DNA from 2 places in the Paenibacillus sp. FSL R5-0701 genome. Region 1 is predicted to be linked to the other one. Evidence: a T-box and tRNA genes for the amino acid it is inferred to sense, from the RefSeq annotation. Region 1 holds a T-box; the other holds one or more tRNA genes.
The links. The T-box of region 1 lies ahead of ileS (isoleucine--tRNA ligase). A T-box ahead of a tRNA ligase gene usually reads a tRNA of that ligase, here a tRNA-Ile.

Region 1 (6,512 bases):
GGATGGGACATGCTCCGAATTACGCTTCGATGTAAATACCGATCGATTTGCTTCCGGCTTCAACACGTTCCATGGACTCATTCGAGCCAAATGTAACTTCGGTTACGAGAACATTTTCACGCAACACATCATCAAACGCCTGAATAGCTTCCTGAAGGGATGCATCCACATCCAGCGTCAAACGTACTCTTTTCTCAATCGGCAGGTCCAGTCGTTTCCGGGTATCCTGCACAGCACGAACCACTTCACGGACCCAGCCTTCCTGTTCCAATGCTGGCGTGATTTCGGTATTGAGCGCAACCGTCAGACCGTAACCTGATGCTGATGCAAAACCTGATTTGGCCTGTTTATCAACCAATAATTCTTCGTTCGTCACTTGCAGCTCTTCGCCTTCCGGTGAAACGATGTTCAGCATACCCTCCGAAACCACTTTACGTGTCTCATCGGCCGACATTCCCTTGAAGAAGTTTTGCAGGAATCCTACGTTTTTACCGTATTTCTTACCTGCAACTTTCAGGTTCAGCTTCAATGTAAAGTCAACGAATTCCGCATCATTATGCTCCGTACGGATTCCTTTTACATTGATCTCTTCCTTGATGATTTCTTCATAACTTGCCAGGTCAAACCCTTTATCAAGAGAAACGATCAATTCGGACAGCGGTTGACGTGTCTTGATACCTGTTTCGTTACGAACGTTACGGGCAAGTTCAACCACGCGGCGAGCCGTCTCCATATCCTGTTCCAGTCCTGCATCAATCAGCGCTTCATTGGCTACAGGATAGTCTTCCATGTGTACACTCTCACCTGTTGCAAGGTTCAGATAGATGTCTTCTGCCAGCATCGGTGTAAACGGAGCAACCAACTTCGCAGTAGTCACCAGTACCTCAGTCAATGTACGGTAAGCGTCCAGTTTATCCTCTGTCAGACCACTTCCCCAGAACCGGTCACGGGAACGACGGATATACCAGTTACTCAACTCATCAACAAATGCTTCAATCGCTTTGGAAGAGTTCAGATAGTCGTTAACCAACAGCGCTTTTTCTACAACCAGGATCAGGCTGTTCAGTCTCGACAGAATCCAGCGATCCAGCTTGTGTGCAGACAGTTGGAACGGGTGCTCCTGTGGATCAAATCCATCAATGGTAGCATAAAGCGTCAGGAATGCATGGGTGTTGACCAGCGTATCCACCATTTTGGATTTTGCTTCGCCTACGATACCTTTGGAGAAACGTTTGCTGTTCCACGGTGCACTGTCAGACAACAAAGCCCAGCGGAATGCATCTGTACCGTATTCTTCAATCACTTCCCAAGGATCGATAACGTTACCTTTGGATTTGGACATCTTCTGTCCGTTCTCATCAAGAACGTGTCCTGTAGCCATAACCGCTTTGTAAGGCGCTTTGCCTGTCAAAAGGGTGGAAACCGCCAGCAAGCTGTAGAACCAGCCACGTGTCTGGTCAATCCCTTCACAGATCATATCAGCAGGATACTGCTGTTCGAATACTTCTTTATTTTCAAATGGATAGTGCTGCTGGGCAAACGGCATGGAGCCGCTGTCGAACCAGACATCGATCACTTCCGGTGTACGTTTCATTTCATATTTGCCACAAGAGCTCATGACTTTAACGTCATCCACATATGGTTTATGCAATTCAAGATTCTCAGGCACATCACCTACTGCACGAGCACGCAATTCTGCAATGCTGTGTGGAGCAAATTGTTCGCCAGTCTCCTCACATACCCAGATATTCAGCGGAGTTCCCCAATAGCGATCACGGCTGATGTTCCAATCCACCAGATCCTCGAGGAATTTCCCGAAGCGACCTTCACGAACGTGACCCGGGTACCAATCCACTTCACTGTTGTTGGCAATCAATTGGTCCTTGATGGCTGTTGTTTGGATAAACCAGCTGTCCATTGCATAGTACAGAAGCGGTGTATCACAACGCCAGCAGAACGGATAGCTATGCTCATATTTTTCTTTGCTGAACAAACGTCCATGCTCAGACAGATATCGCACGATATCAATATCACAATCCTTCACGAAACGTCCGGCAAAGTCAGTCACTTCAGCGACAAATTTACCTTCCAAGTCCACCATGTTCACAAAGCTGATGCCATTCTCACGGCATACACGGTAGTCATCTTCACCATGGGCAGGAGCCATGTGTACGATACCCGTACCACTTGCATCCGTTACAAAGCCTGCACCCAGAATGATGTTGGCTTTCTCAGCCTGAATGTAGTTGAACGGAGGATCATACGTTTTGCCAACCAGGTCGGCACCTTTCAGTGCACCGATGATCTCATACTCACCCTTGGTATCTTTCATCACTTTTTCAACCAGATTGGTTGCCATGATGTACACTTCATCACCTTGACGAACACGGGAGTAGTCCATATCCGGATTCACGGCAAGTGCAACGTGTGAAGGCAGTGTCCAAGGTGTTGTCGTCCAAGCCAGTACAAATTCTCCGCTGTCATTCAGTTTGAATTTCGCTGTAGCACTCAGATCTTTAACGTCTTTGTACCCTTGTGCAACTTCATGGGAACTTAGTGTTGTCTGACAAGAAGGACAATACGGGCTCACACGGTGACCACGATACAACAGGCCTTTCTCATGAATTGTCGCCAGGATGTTCCATACACTCTCGATGTAGTTGTTATCAAGGGTGATATACGGGTTATCCATATCCGTCCAGTATCCGATACCTTCTGTCAGATCACGCCATTGTTGCTCGTACTCGAATACGCTCGCTTTACATTCGTTAATGAATTTTTCCACGCCGTAATCTTCGATTTCCCACTTGTGGGAGATACCCAGCTTCTTCTGTACACCCAGCTCTACAGGCAGACCATGTGTATCCCAGCCTGCTTTACGAACAACACGGTAACCCTTCATCGTGTTATACCGTCCAACAAAATCCTTGATTACGCGTCCCAGTACGTGACCGATATGCGGTTTACCGTTTGCTGTAGGCGGCCCTTCATAAAATACGAAGTTTGGCTTGCCCTCCCGGTTTTCGATGGATCTTTTGAATGTGTTCTCCGTTTTCCATTTATCTAACACGCGTAATTCTCTGGCACGTGCCTTCTCTTTGACGTCAACTCGTTGCATGATGATTATCTTCCCTTTCTTTGGTTGGATTGTGGACCGTCCACAAAAAGCGTTTCAATCCCCCTAAATCCCCCTTGCCAAGGGGGACCCCATAGGCGCTCCGCCCTCTGGACACCCGAGATGGTTGTCGGTGTGGAATCGGTGGCGCTTATGGGCGAGGGGGGATGTGCGTAGTGGCGGCCATTTTGCGGCTGTTCCCTGCGTGAACGCCGCATGGCCTTACCGCGAGACGGGTGTTGCCGGGCGCTTCGCTCCCCCGGCGGGCGGCTCTCTCCTTGAGGTCCTTCGGGCCTCATAGACGTTCGCCCTTTTTTGAACACAAAAAAGCCCCATCCCTGGAAAGGGACGAGACTATACTCGCGTTACCACCCTAATTCTGTTCATCACAAACCACATCCAGGCAAGCCTGGGTATGCTCTGTCATCAACAGCGCTTATGCCCCGCTAAACTACTGCAGGGTGCCGTTATAACGTACGGCTTACGGTTCGGCTTACACACGGCAATCATAATCACCGCTTCAGCGTCACTTCTCCGGGAGATATTCGGCTATAACTCATCCATTGGTTTGCACCAACCACCAACTCTCTGAGGGATGAGATCATAACGTACTGAACCCGTCATGGAATCACTATTCATTATGAATATAGTTATAGCCTCTTTGCAGACAAAAGTCAACCAGGCGACAGACTAATAAATTTCTTTCATCTCCCGCTCACGGTCACGCACTTCCTGCTCCCGGCTCTCCAGCACTTCCCAACCATCCTGAGTCAACAGTTCAAGCTGCGCTTCAACAAGCGTGCGGAAACGGGCTCGATAAATCGATGCCTGCTTTTTAAGTTCTTCCACTTCCAAAGCAATTTTACGCGATTTGCCCAGCGATTCGTTCACGATCCGGTCTGCATTTTTCTCTGCTTCCTTCACGATCAACTGCGCTTCTTTCTTCGCATTACCCTTCACATCATCAGCAGCTTCCTGCGCAATGATGATCGTTTTGCTAAGTGTCTCTTCAATTGTAGAAAAATGATCCAGTTTCTCCTGAACGGACAGCAACTGATTGCTCAGCTCTTTGTTCTCGCGAATGACGCCTTCGTAATCTTTGATGACTTGATCCAGGAATTCATTGACTTCATCCTCGTCATACCCGCGCAAACGTCGGGAAAATTCCTTGTTGTGTATGTCCAGCGGCGTTAATGGCATGCTGTCCACCTCCTGTAAAAGTTCCTTCCCGTTTAGAGAAGGTTGCAGCATATGGGTACCACCCAAGGGGCCGTATCGTTGATGCCTAACCTTGGCAACGTATACGGAATGCAGGATCCAATTGCATCCTCCAACGTTCATGTAAAGCTTTGACTTAATGTATATCGGATACACCGCGTATTTTCTACACCTTTATGATAACCATTTCGACAAGAAAGCGGATTTTCCTGCAACAGACTCAGGCAAATTTGCCGATTTTCACTCGGCAGCGCCCTTTTTTAGTCATCCCATCCTGTTCCATAACCTTGAAACGGCCAAATCCCTGAATGGATACGACATCACCCGCTTTTAGCGATTTGGAGGGATCTTCCTCAACCTTCCAGTTCACACGGCAGCGACCAGCTTTGATCGGCACCAGCACTTTACTGCGACTAAGCCGATACACATCTGCGCAGATTCCATCCAAACGAAGAGAAGCGACCGTAATGTCCATCGTCTCCAGTTTACTCTCTGACCATCGCATCTGATCCAAAGGAAGTAACTCTGTGAACACATGTAACCGATGCACCTGATTCAGTTGAAGCGATAAAAAAGCGCCGGTTTCCGCCGCCACCACTGTATGGCAACCGTCCTCCAGCACTTGGATATCCCCGATCTTTCCACGTTTCATCCCAAGCCCGAGCAGGGAACCCATATAGTCCCCATGCTCCAGCTCCGAGATTTTCTGATCATCAGACGTGATACTGAGCACCTGCATTCCCATATCCTCATCATCCAGATACATATAATCAGGTGCAACCAGCGCACGCTTGCGTTCAGCAGCTTCGTAACCACCATCCAGACGAATCTGAACGTCGTTACGGCGATTGGCAAGAGTCTGTAATATAAAAACCTGTCTTGGATCAAGGAAGTCAGTTAGCTTCATGTCATGATACTTACCTGCCCGCTCAACCCAATCCGAAGCTTTATCTACAAAATCCCGCTCATCATGGCTAAAATGTTCGTAAATTTCACCGCTCATCTATGTCACCCTACCCTAATAGTCCGTGTTCAAAAAGACCGGTTTTCAGTACCGAGAAGATGGGATAAAGCTAGAAATGGAGTAGCGGAGCGTAGAAAAAACTACGTGAGCAACGGACATTTCGGCTGAATTCCATATTCGATGCTGACGATGCCACTAGGCATCCTTCGTAATCAAAAGCGGACTTTTTGAACAACCTCTAATATGCAAAATACCGAAGTATGGAGATCAACCCATTAAGCGCGAGTTGCAGAACAATCAGCGCCACAATCGGGGAAATATCCAGCACACCGAACAAAGGCGGTATAAATCGGCGAAACGGACTTAGATATGGTTCCACTAATTTGCCCAGCCATTCACCAATAAAGCTTTCCCGTGCGTTGGGAAGCCATGACATCAATATGTAGACGATGACCATGTAAAAGTAAATTTGATATGCAAAACCCAAAATATTAACTAACGACTCCAAAAACGGCTCACCTCATTCTGTTATAATCTTGCTCGCTGTCAGCCAGTATTTCCGTAATTGATCCCTGAATTTCAACCGTATCTGGCGTACAGAGAAAAATGTTTCCGCCGATTTTCGAAATACCGCCACCCAGTGCATATACCGTGCCACTCAAAAAATCAATAACGCGCAGCGCTTGGTCCTGGCGAATACGTTGCAAGTTCACCACAACGGTACGATGCGAACGCAGATGGTCGGCAATTTCCTGAGCCTCGTCATAAGAACGCGGTTCATACAGGACAACTTTAACATTTTTCTGGGAATGAATGCTCACCACATTATTCCCCCTTTGGTTTCTACGTTTATCGAGACTGGAGGTTTCAGCTTCCTGATGTTCAGCCTCATTTTCCTCCTGCGCAGCCATTCGTTCACGTTCCACAATCTCTTCCTCTTCCTGAAGTCCGAGGAAATTCATAAATTTATTCATTACGCCCATCGTGAACCCTCCTCTTTTCCTACGAGAATCGATCCTAGCCGTACCCAGGTTGCACCTTCTTCAATGGCCACTTCAAAATCATTGGACATCCCCATCGACAGATCAGTCAATTGCTCTGCTGTCAGGGCTTGTCCATTCAATTGATCCCTCAGCTCACGCAATCCACGAAATACGGGACGCGTCAGCTCCGGATCTTCCTCATGAGGTGCCATGGTCATCAGGCCGACGACCT
Region 2 (6,512 bases), 2.5 Mb from region 1:
CATCTGGTGTTGGCTGCAGTAGGGATATATATCGTGAATTATTCTGGCTGGATTACAGGAACCTACATCCCGCTGAACCCTGCAACGATAGGGACTGTAACTGTTTTGGGATTGCCAGGTGTGGGGCTATTATTAGGGTTAAAAATTTCTTTGTTCGGATAGTTGACTCGCAGGATATTTATATGGTACATTATATCTCGTTGCTTTGCTTGCTTGGTTAGATGCTTTAGATGAAATGAAGGAGTTCATTACGAACTTCGAAAAAGAATTTCAAAAAAACACTTGACCAAAACAAACGAAGTATGATATATTATAAAAGTCGCCGCTGAGAGAAAATGGTGACGAAAAAACGAGTTTGATCTTTGAAAACTGAACAACGAGTGAGTAAACATTTTGCTTGCAGAATGAACGCAAAAGTTGGAGACAAGCCTTGGCTTGAATCGACTGGAGCACAAATGAGATTTTTAATCTCGTCAGATTCAAAATGAGCTTATCGCTCTTTTCAATACTTTATTGGAGAGTTTGATCCTGGCTCAGGACGAACGCTGGCGGCATGCCTAATACATGCAAGTCGAGCGGAGTTGATAGGAAGCTTGCTTCCTTGATACTTAGCGGCGGACGGGTGAGTAACACGTAGGCAACCTGCCCTCAAGTTTGGGACAACTACCGGAAACGGTAGCTAATACCGAATAATTGTTTTCTTCGCCTGAAGGAAACTGGAAAGACGGAGCAATCTGTCACTTGGGGATGGGCCTGCGGCGCATTAGCTAGTTGGTGGGGTAACGGCTCACCAAGGCGACGATGCGTAGCCGACCTGAGAGGGTGATCGGCCACACTGGGACTGAGACACGGCCCAGACTCCTACGGGAGGCAGCAGTAGGGAATCTTCCGCAATGGGCGAAAGCCTGACGGAGCAATGCCGCGTGAGTGATGAAGGTTTTCGGATCGTAAAGCTCTGTTGCCAGGGAAGAACGCTTGGGAGAGTAACTGCTCTCAAGGTGACGGTACCTGAGAAGAAAGCCCCGGCTAACTACGTGCCAGCAGCCGCGGTAATACGTAGGGGGCAAGCGTTGTCCGGAATTATTGGGCGTAAAGCGCGCGCAGGCGGTCATTTAAGTCTGGTGTTTAATCCCGGGGCTCAACCCCGGATCGCACTGGAAACTGGGTGACTTGAGTGCAGAAGAGGAGAGTGGAATTCCACGTGTAGCGGTGAAATGCGTAGATATGTGGAGGAACACCAGTGGCGAAGGCGACTCTCTGGGCTGTAACTGACGCTGAGGCGCGAAAGCGTGGGGAGCAAACAGGATTAGATACCCTGGTAGTCCACGCCGTAAACGATGAGTGCTAGGTGTTAGGGGTTTCGATACCCTTGGTGCCGAAGTTAACACATTAAGCACTCCGCCTGGGGAGTACGGTCGCAAGACTGAAACTCAAAGGAATTGACGGGGACCCGCACAAGCAGTGGAGTATGTGGTTTAATTCGAAGCAACGCGAAGAACCTTACCAGGTCTTGACATCCCTCTGATCGGTACAGAGATGTATCTTTCCTTCGGGACAGAGGAGACAGGTGGTGCATGGTTGTCGTCAGCTCGTGTCGTGAGATGTTGGGTTAAGTCCCGCAACGAGCGCAACCCTTATATTTAGTTGCCAGCACTTCGGGTGGGCACTCTAGATAGACTGCCGGTGACAAACCGGAGGAAGGTGGGGATGACGTCAAATCATCATGCCCCTTATGACCTGGGCTACACACGTACTACAATGGCCGGTACAACGGGCTGCGAAATCGCGAGATGGAGCCAATCCCAACAAAGCCGGTCTCAGTTCGGATTGCAGGCTGCAACTCGCCTGCATGAAGTCGGAATTGCTAGTAATCGCGGATCAGCATGCCGCGGTGAATACGTTCCCGGGTCTTGTACACACCGCCCGTCACACCACGAGAGTTTATAACACCCGAAGTCGGTGGGGTAACCGCAAGGAGCCAGCCGCCGAAGGTGGGATAGATGATTGGGGTGAAGTCGTAACAAGGTAGCCGTATCGGAAGGTGCGGCTGGATCACCTCCTTTCTATGGAGAATCGTTTCCCGAGTGGAAACATTCAAATAAGTAGGTTCTTAGAACCTACAACAGCGATTCATTTTGGTCTATCACTTCGGTGTGGATGAAATGAAGAGCAAAGCAACTCACTCGTTGCTCAGTTTTGAGAGTTCAAACTCTCAAACGTTTGGTGGCGATAGCGAAGGGGTTCCACACGTTCCCATCCCGAACACGACCGTTAAGCCCTTCAGCGTCAATGGTACTTGGACCGCAGGGTCCTGGGAGAGTAGAACGCCGCCAAGCGTAACCCATTTTGGGTTCAAATAGTATATGTAATGTGGGCCCTTAGCTCAGTTGGTTAGAGCGCACCTCTGATAAGGGTGAGGCCGGTGGTTCGAGTCCACCAGGGCCCACCATCTATACCTTTAAACTTTATATGGGGCCATAGCTCAGCTGGGAGAGCGCCTGCCTTGCAAGCAGGAGGTCAGCGGTTCGATCCCGCTTGGCTCCACCAAAAATGTTTTACAAGTTTGTTCTTTGAAAACTAGATATCGAAACGAAACAAACGCGAATTAGAACATTCCTTTAAGCTGAACTTGTGCAAACAAGTCAAGTGTATAAAGGTAGTTAAATTGCTTTTGTGATGGTATCGGGTGAGAGCGACTTTTGGCTTTGCGCAAGCAAAACAAGGGAAGCGAGCGGCCGAAACCGGAACAAAATGGTTAAGCTACTAAGAGCACACGGAGGATGCCTAGGCGCTAGGAGCCGATGAAGGACGTGGCGAACAACGAAACTGCCTCGGGGAGCTGTAAGCAAGCTTTGATCCGGGGGTGTCCGAATGGGGAAACCCAGCTGGGGTAATTTCCAGTTACTCACAACTGAATACATAGGTTGTGTAGAGGCATACCAGGGGAACTGAAACATCTAAGTACCCTGAGGAAGAGAAAACAATAGTGATTCCGTCAGTAGCGGCGAGCGAACGCGGAGAAGCCCAAACCAGAGAGCTTGCTCTTTGGGGTTGTGGGACGTCTCACATGGAGTTACAAAGGAACCGGTTAAGCGAAGAGGTCTGGAAAGGCCCGCCAAAGAAGGTAAAAGCCCTGTAGTTGAAAGTCTGTTCCCTCCGAGACGGATCCCGAGTAGTGCGGGGCACGTGAAACCCCGTATGAATCCGGCAGGACCATCTGCCAAGGCTAAATACTTCCTAGCGACCGATAGTGAAGCAGTACCGTGAGGGAAAGGTGAAAAGCACCCCGGAAGGGGAGTGAAATAGAACCTGAAACCGTGTGCTTACAAAAAGTCAGAGCCCGTTTTAGGGGTGATGGCGTGCCTTTTGTAGAATGAACCGGCGAGTTACGTTCCCGTGCAAGGTTAAGGTGAAGAGCCGGAGCCGCAGCGAAAGCGAGTCTGAATAGGGCGACTTAGTACGTGGACGTAGACCCGAAACCGGGTGATCTACCCCTGTCCAGGGTGAAGGTGCGGTAACACGCACTGGAGGCCCGAACCCACGCATGTTGAAAAATGCGGGGATGAGGTGGGGGTAGCGGAGAAATTCCAATCGAACTCGGAGATAGCTGGTTCTCCCCGAAATAGCTTTAGGGCTAGCCTCGGAAAACAGAGTCGTGGAGGTAGAGCACTGATTGGGTGCGGGGCCCGCAAGGGTTACCAAGCTCAGTCAAACTCCGAATGCCATAGACTTACTTCCGGGAGTCAGACAGTGAGTGCTAAGATCCATTGTCAAAAGGGAAACAGCCCAGACCATCAGCTAAGGTCCCCAAGTGTGTGTTAAGTGGGAAAGGATGTGGAGTTGCACAGACAACCAGGATGTTGGCTTAGAAGCAGCCATCATTGAAAGAGTGCGTAATAGCTCACTGGTCGAGTGACTCTGCGCCGAAAATGTAACGGGGCTAAACACACCACCGAAGCTATGGCTTGATGCTTTGCATCAGGGGTAGGGGAGCGTTGTATAAGGGTTGAAGGTGTACCGTAAGGAGCGCTGGACATTATACAAGTGAGAATGCCGGTATGAGTAACGAAAAGATCAGTGAGAATCTGATCCGCCGAAAGCCTAAGGGTTCCTGAGGAAGGCTCGTCCGCTCAGGGTAAGTCGGGACCTAAGGCGAGGCCGAAAGGCGTAGTCGAAGGACAACAGGTCGAAATTCCTGTACCACCGTAAGCCGTTATGAGCAATGGGGGGACGCAGTAGGGTAGTGACGCGGACTGATGGATGTCCGTCTAAGCAGTGAGGCTGATGTGTAGGCAAATCCGCACATTGTAAGGCTGAGCTGTGATGGGGAGCGAAAATTATAGTAGCGAAGGTCATGATCTCACACTGCCAAGAAAAGCCTCTAGCCAGGTGATGGTGCCCGTACCGCAAACCGACACAGGTAGGCGAGAAGAGTATTCTAAGGCGCGCGGAAGAACTCTCGTTAAGGAACTCGGCAAAATGACCCCGTAACTTCGGGAGAAGGGGTGCCCCGGTAGTGTGAATAGCACGAGGGGGCCGCAGTGAAAAGGCCCAAGCGACTGTTTAGCAAAAACACAGGTCTGTGCGAAGCCGTAAGGCGAAGTATACGGGCTGACGCCTGCCCGGTGCTGGAAGGTTAAGGGGAGTGGTTAGGGAGTAATCCCGAAGCTGTGAACCGAAGCCCCAGTAAACGGCGGCCGTAACTATAACGGTCCTAAGGTAGCGAAATTCCTTGTCAGGTAAATTCTGACCCGCACGAATGGCGTAACGACTTGGGCGCTGTCTCAACGAGAGATCCGGTGAAATTTTAATACCTGTGAAGATGCAGGTTACCCGCGACAAGACGGAAAGACCCCATGGAGCTTTACTGCAGCTTGATATTGAATTTGGGTACGATCTGTACAGGATAGGTGGGAGCCTTTGAAGTGTGAGCGCCAGCTTGCATGGAGGCAACGTTGGGATACCACCCTGATCGTATCTAGGTTCTAACCTGGTACCGTAATCCGGTGCGGGGACAGTGTCAGGTGGGCAGTTTGACTGGGGCGGTCGCCTCCTAAAGAGTAACGGAGGCGCCCAAAGGTTCCCTCAGAATGGTTGGAAATCATTCGAAGAGTGCAAAGGCATAAGGGAGCTTGACTGCGAGACCTACAAGTCGAGCAGGGACGAAAGTCGGGCTTAGTGATCCGGTGGTACCGCATGGAAGGGCCATCGCTCAACGGATAAAAGCTACCCTGGGGATAACAGGCTTATCTCCCCCAAGAGTCCACATCGACGGGGAGGTTTGGCACCTCGATGTCGGCTCATCGCATCCTGGGGCTGAAGTAGGTCCCAAGGGTTGGGCTGTTCGCCCATTAAAGCGGTACGCGAGCTGGGTTCAGAACGTCGTGAGACAGTTCGGTCCCTATCTGTCGTGGGCGTAGGAAATTTGAGAGGAGCTGTCCTTAGTACGAGAGGACCGGGATGGACGTACCGCTGGTGTACCAGTTGTTCCGCCAGGAGCACCGCTGGGTAGCTATGTACGGACGGGATAAACGCTGAAAGCATCTAAGCGTGAAGCCCCCCTCAAGATGAGATTTCCCAGTATGTAAGACCCCTTGAAGACGACGAGGTAGATAGGCTGGGGGTGGAAGTGCAGCAATGCATGGAGCTGACCAGTACTAATCGGTCGAGGGCTTATCCAATAGCAAGTTGTAATTCGCATGTTTCGTTTCGAATCTAGTTTTCAGGGAGCAATCCTTGAATGATGTTGATGATTGTTATTCGGAGAGATACCCAAGTGGCTATAAGGGGACCCTCTGCTAAGGGGTTAGACTGCGTAAGCGGTGCGAGGGTTCGAATCCCTCTCTCTCCGCCATCTTTACCTAAAGGTGGACAAGCAATCAAGACACAATTAATATGGCGGTGTAGCTCAGCTGGCTAGAGCGTACGGTTCATACCCGTAAGGTCGGGGGTTCGATCCCCTCCGCCGCTACCATATTACCCAGGAGGCTTAGCTCAGCTGGGAGAGCATCTGCCTTACAAGCAGAGGGTCGGGGGTTCGATCCCCTCAGCCTCCACCATATACGCCGGTGTAGCTCAACTGGTAGAGCAACTGACTTGTAATCAGTAGGTTGGGGGTTCAAGTCCTCTCGCCGGCACCATTAATGCCTGGAACCGTGGTGTAGTTGGCCTAACATGCCTGCCTGTCACGCAGGAGATCGCGGGTTCGAATCCCGTCGGTTCCGCCATTAATCCTAAAAATTAAATATGGCTCGGTAGCTCAGTCGGTAGAGCAGAGGACTGAAAATCCTCGTGTCGGCGGTTCGATTCCGTCCCGAGCCACCTTTAATCCCTGGAGGATTAGCGAAGTGGCCAAACGCATCAGACTGTAAATCTGCTCCCGTACGGGTTCGGTGGTTCGAATCCATCATCCTCCACCAGTTTTATGAGTCATTAGCTCAGTTGGTAGAGCACCTGACTTTTAATCAGGGTGTCGAAGGTTCGAGCCCTTCATGACTCATCTTTAAAAAAAG

Region 2: it encodes a tRNA-Ile, which carries the amino acid that the T-box ahead of ileS (isoleucine--tRNA ligase) is inferred to sense. The anticodon was not compared.

What each region holds. Positions count from the first base shown of each region.
Region 1 is NZ_CP150230.1:4,799,828-4,806,339, forward strand. Features, by position in the region: gene ileS (isoleucine--tRNA ligase) at 20-3,118, opposite strand; T-box leader at 3,457-3,748, opposite strand; gene MKZ13_RS21245 (DivIVA domain-containing protein) at 3,806-4,315, opposite strand; gene MKZ13_RS21250 (YlmH/Sll1252 family protein) at 4,554-5,336, opposite strand; gene MKZ13_RS21255 (YggT family protein) at 5,536-5,784, opposite strand; gene MKZ13_RS21260 (cell division protein SepF) at 5,813-6,280, opposite strand; gene MKZ13_RS21265 (YggS family pyridoxal phosphate-dependent enzyme) at 6,271-6,512, opposite strand, start outside.
Region 2 is NZ_CP150230.1:139,694-146,205, forward strand. Features, by position in the region: gene MKZ13_RS00665 (pro-sigmaK processing inhibitor BofA family protein) at 1-162, shown strand, start outside; rRNA gene MKZ13_RS00670 (16S ribosomal RNA) at 511-2,063, shown strand; rRNA gene rrf (5S ribosomal RNA) at 2,220-2,336, shown strand; tRNA gene MKZ13_RS00680 (tRNA-Ile) at 2,373-2,449, shown strand; tRNA gene MKZ13_RS00685 (tRNA-Ala) at 2,472-2,547, shown strand; rRNA gene MKZ13_RS00690 (23S ribosomal RNA) at 2,754-5,681, shown strand; tRNA gene MKZ13_RS00695 (tRNA-Ser) at 5,763-5,854, shown strand; tRNA gene MKZ13_RS00700 (tRNA-Met) at 5,898-5,974, shown strand; tRNA gene MKZ13_RS00705 (tRNA-Val) at 5,984-6,059, shown strand; tRNA gene MKZ13_RS00710 (tRNA-Thr) at 6,065-6,140, shown strand; tRNA gene MKZ13_RS00715 (tRNA-Asp) at 6,150-6,227, shown strand; tRNA gene MKZ13_RS00720 (tRNA-Phe) at 6,249-6,321, shown strand; tRNA gene MKZ13_RS00725 (tRNA-Tyr) at 6,334-6,419, shown strand; tRNA gene MKZ13_RS00730 (tRNA-Lys) at 6,427-6,499, shown strand.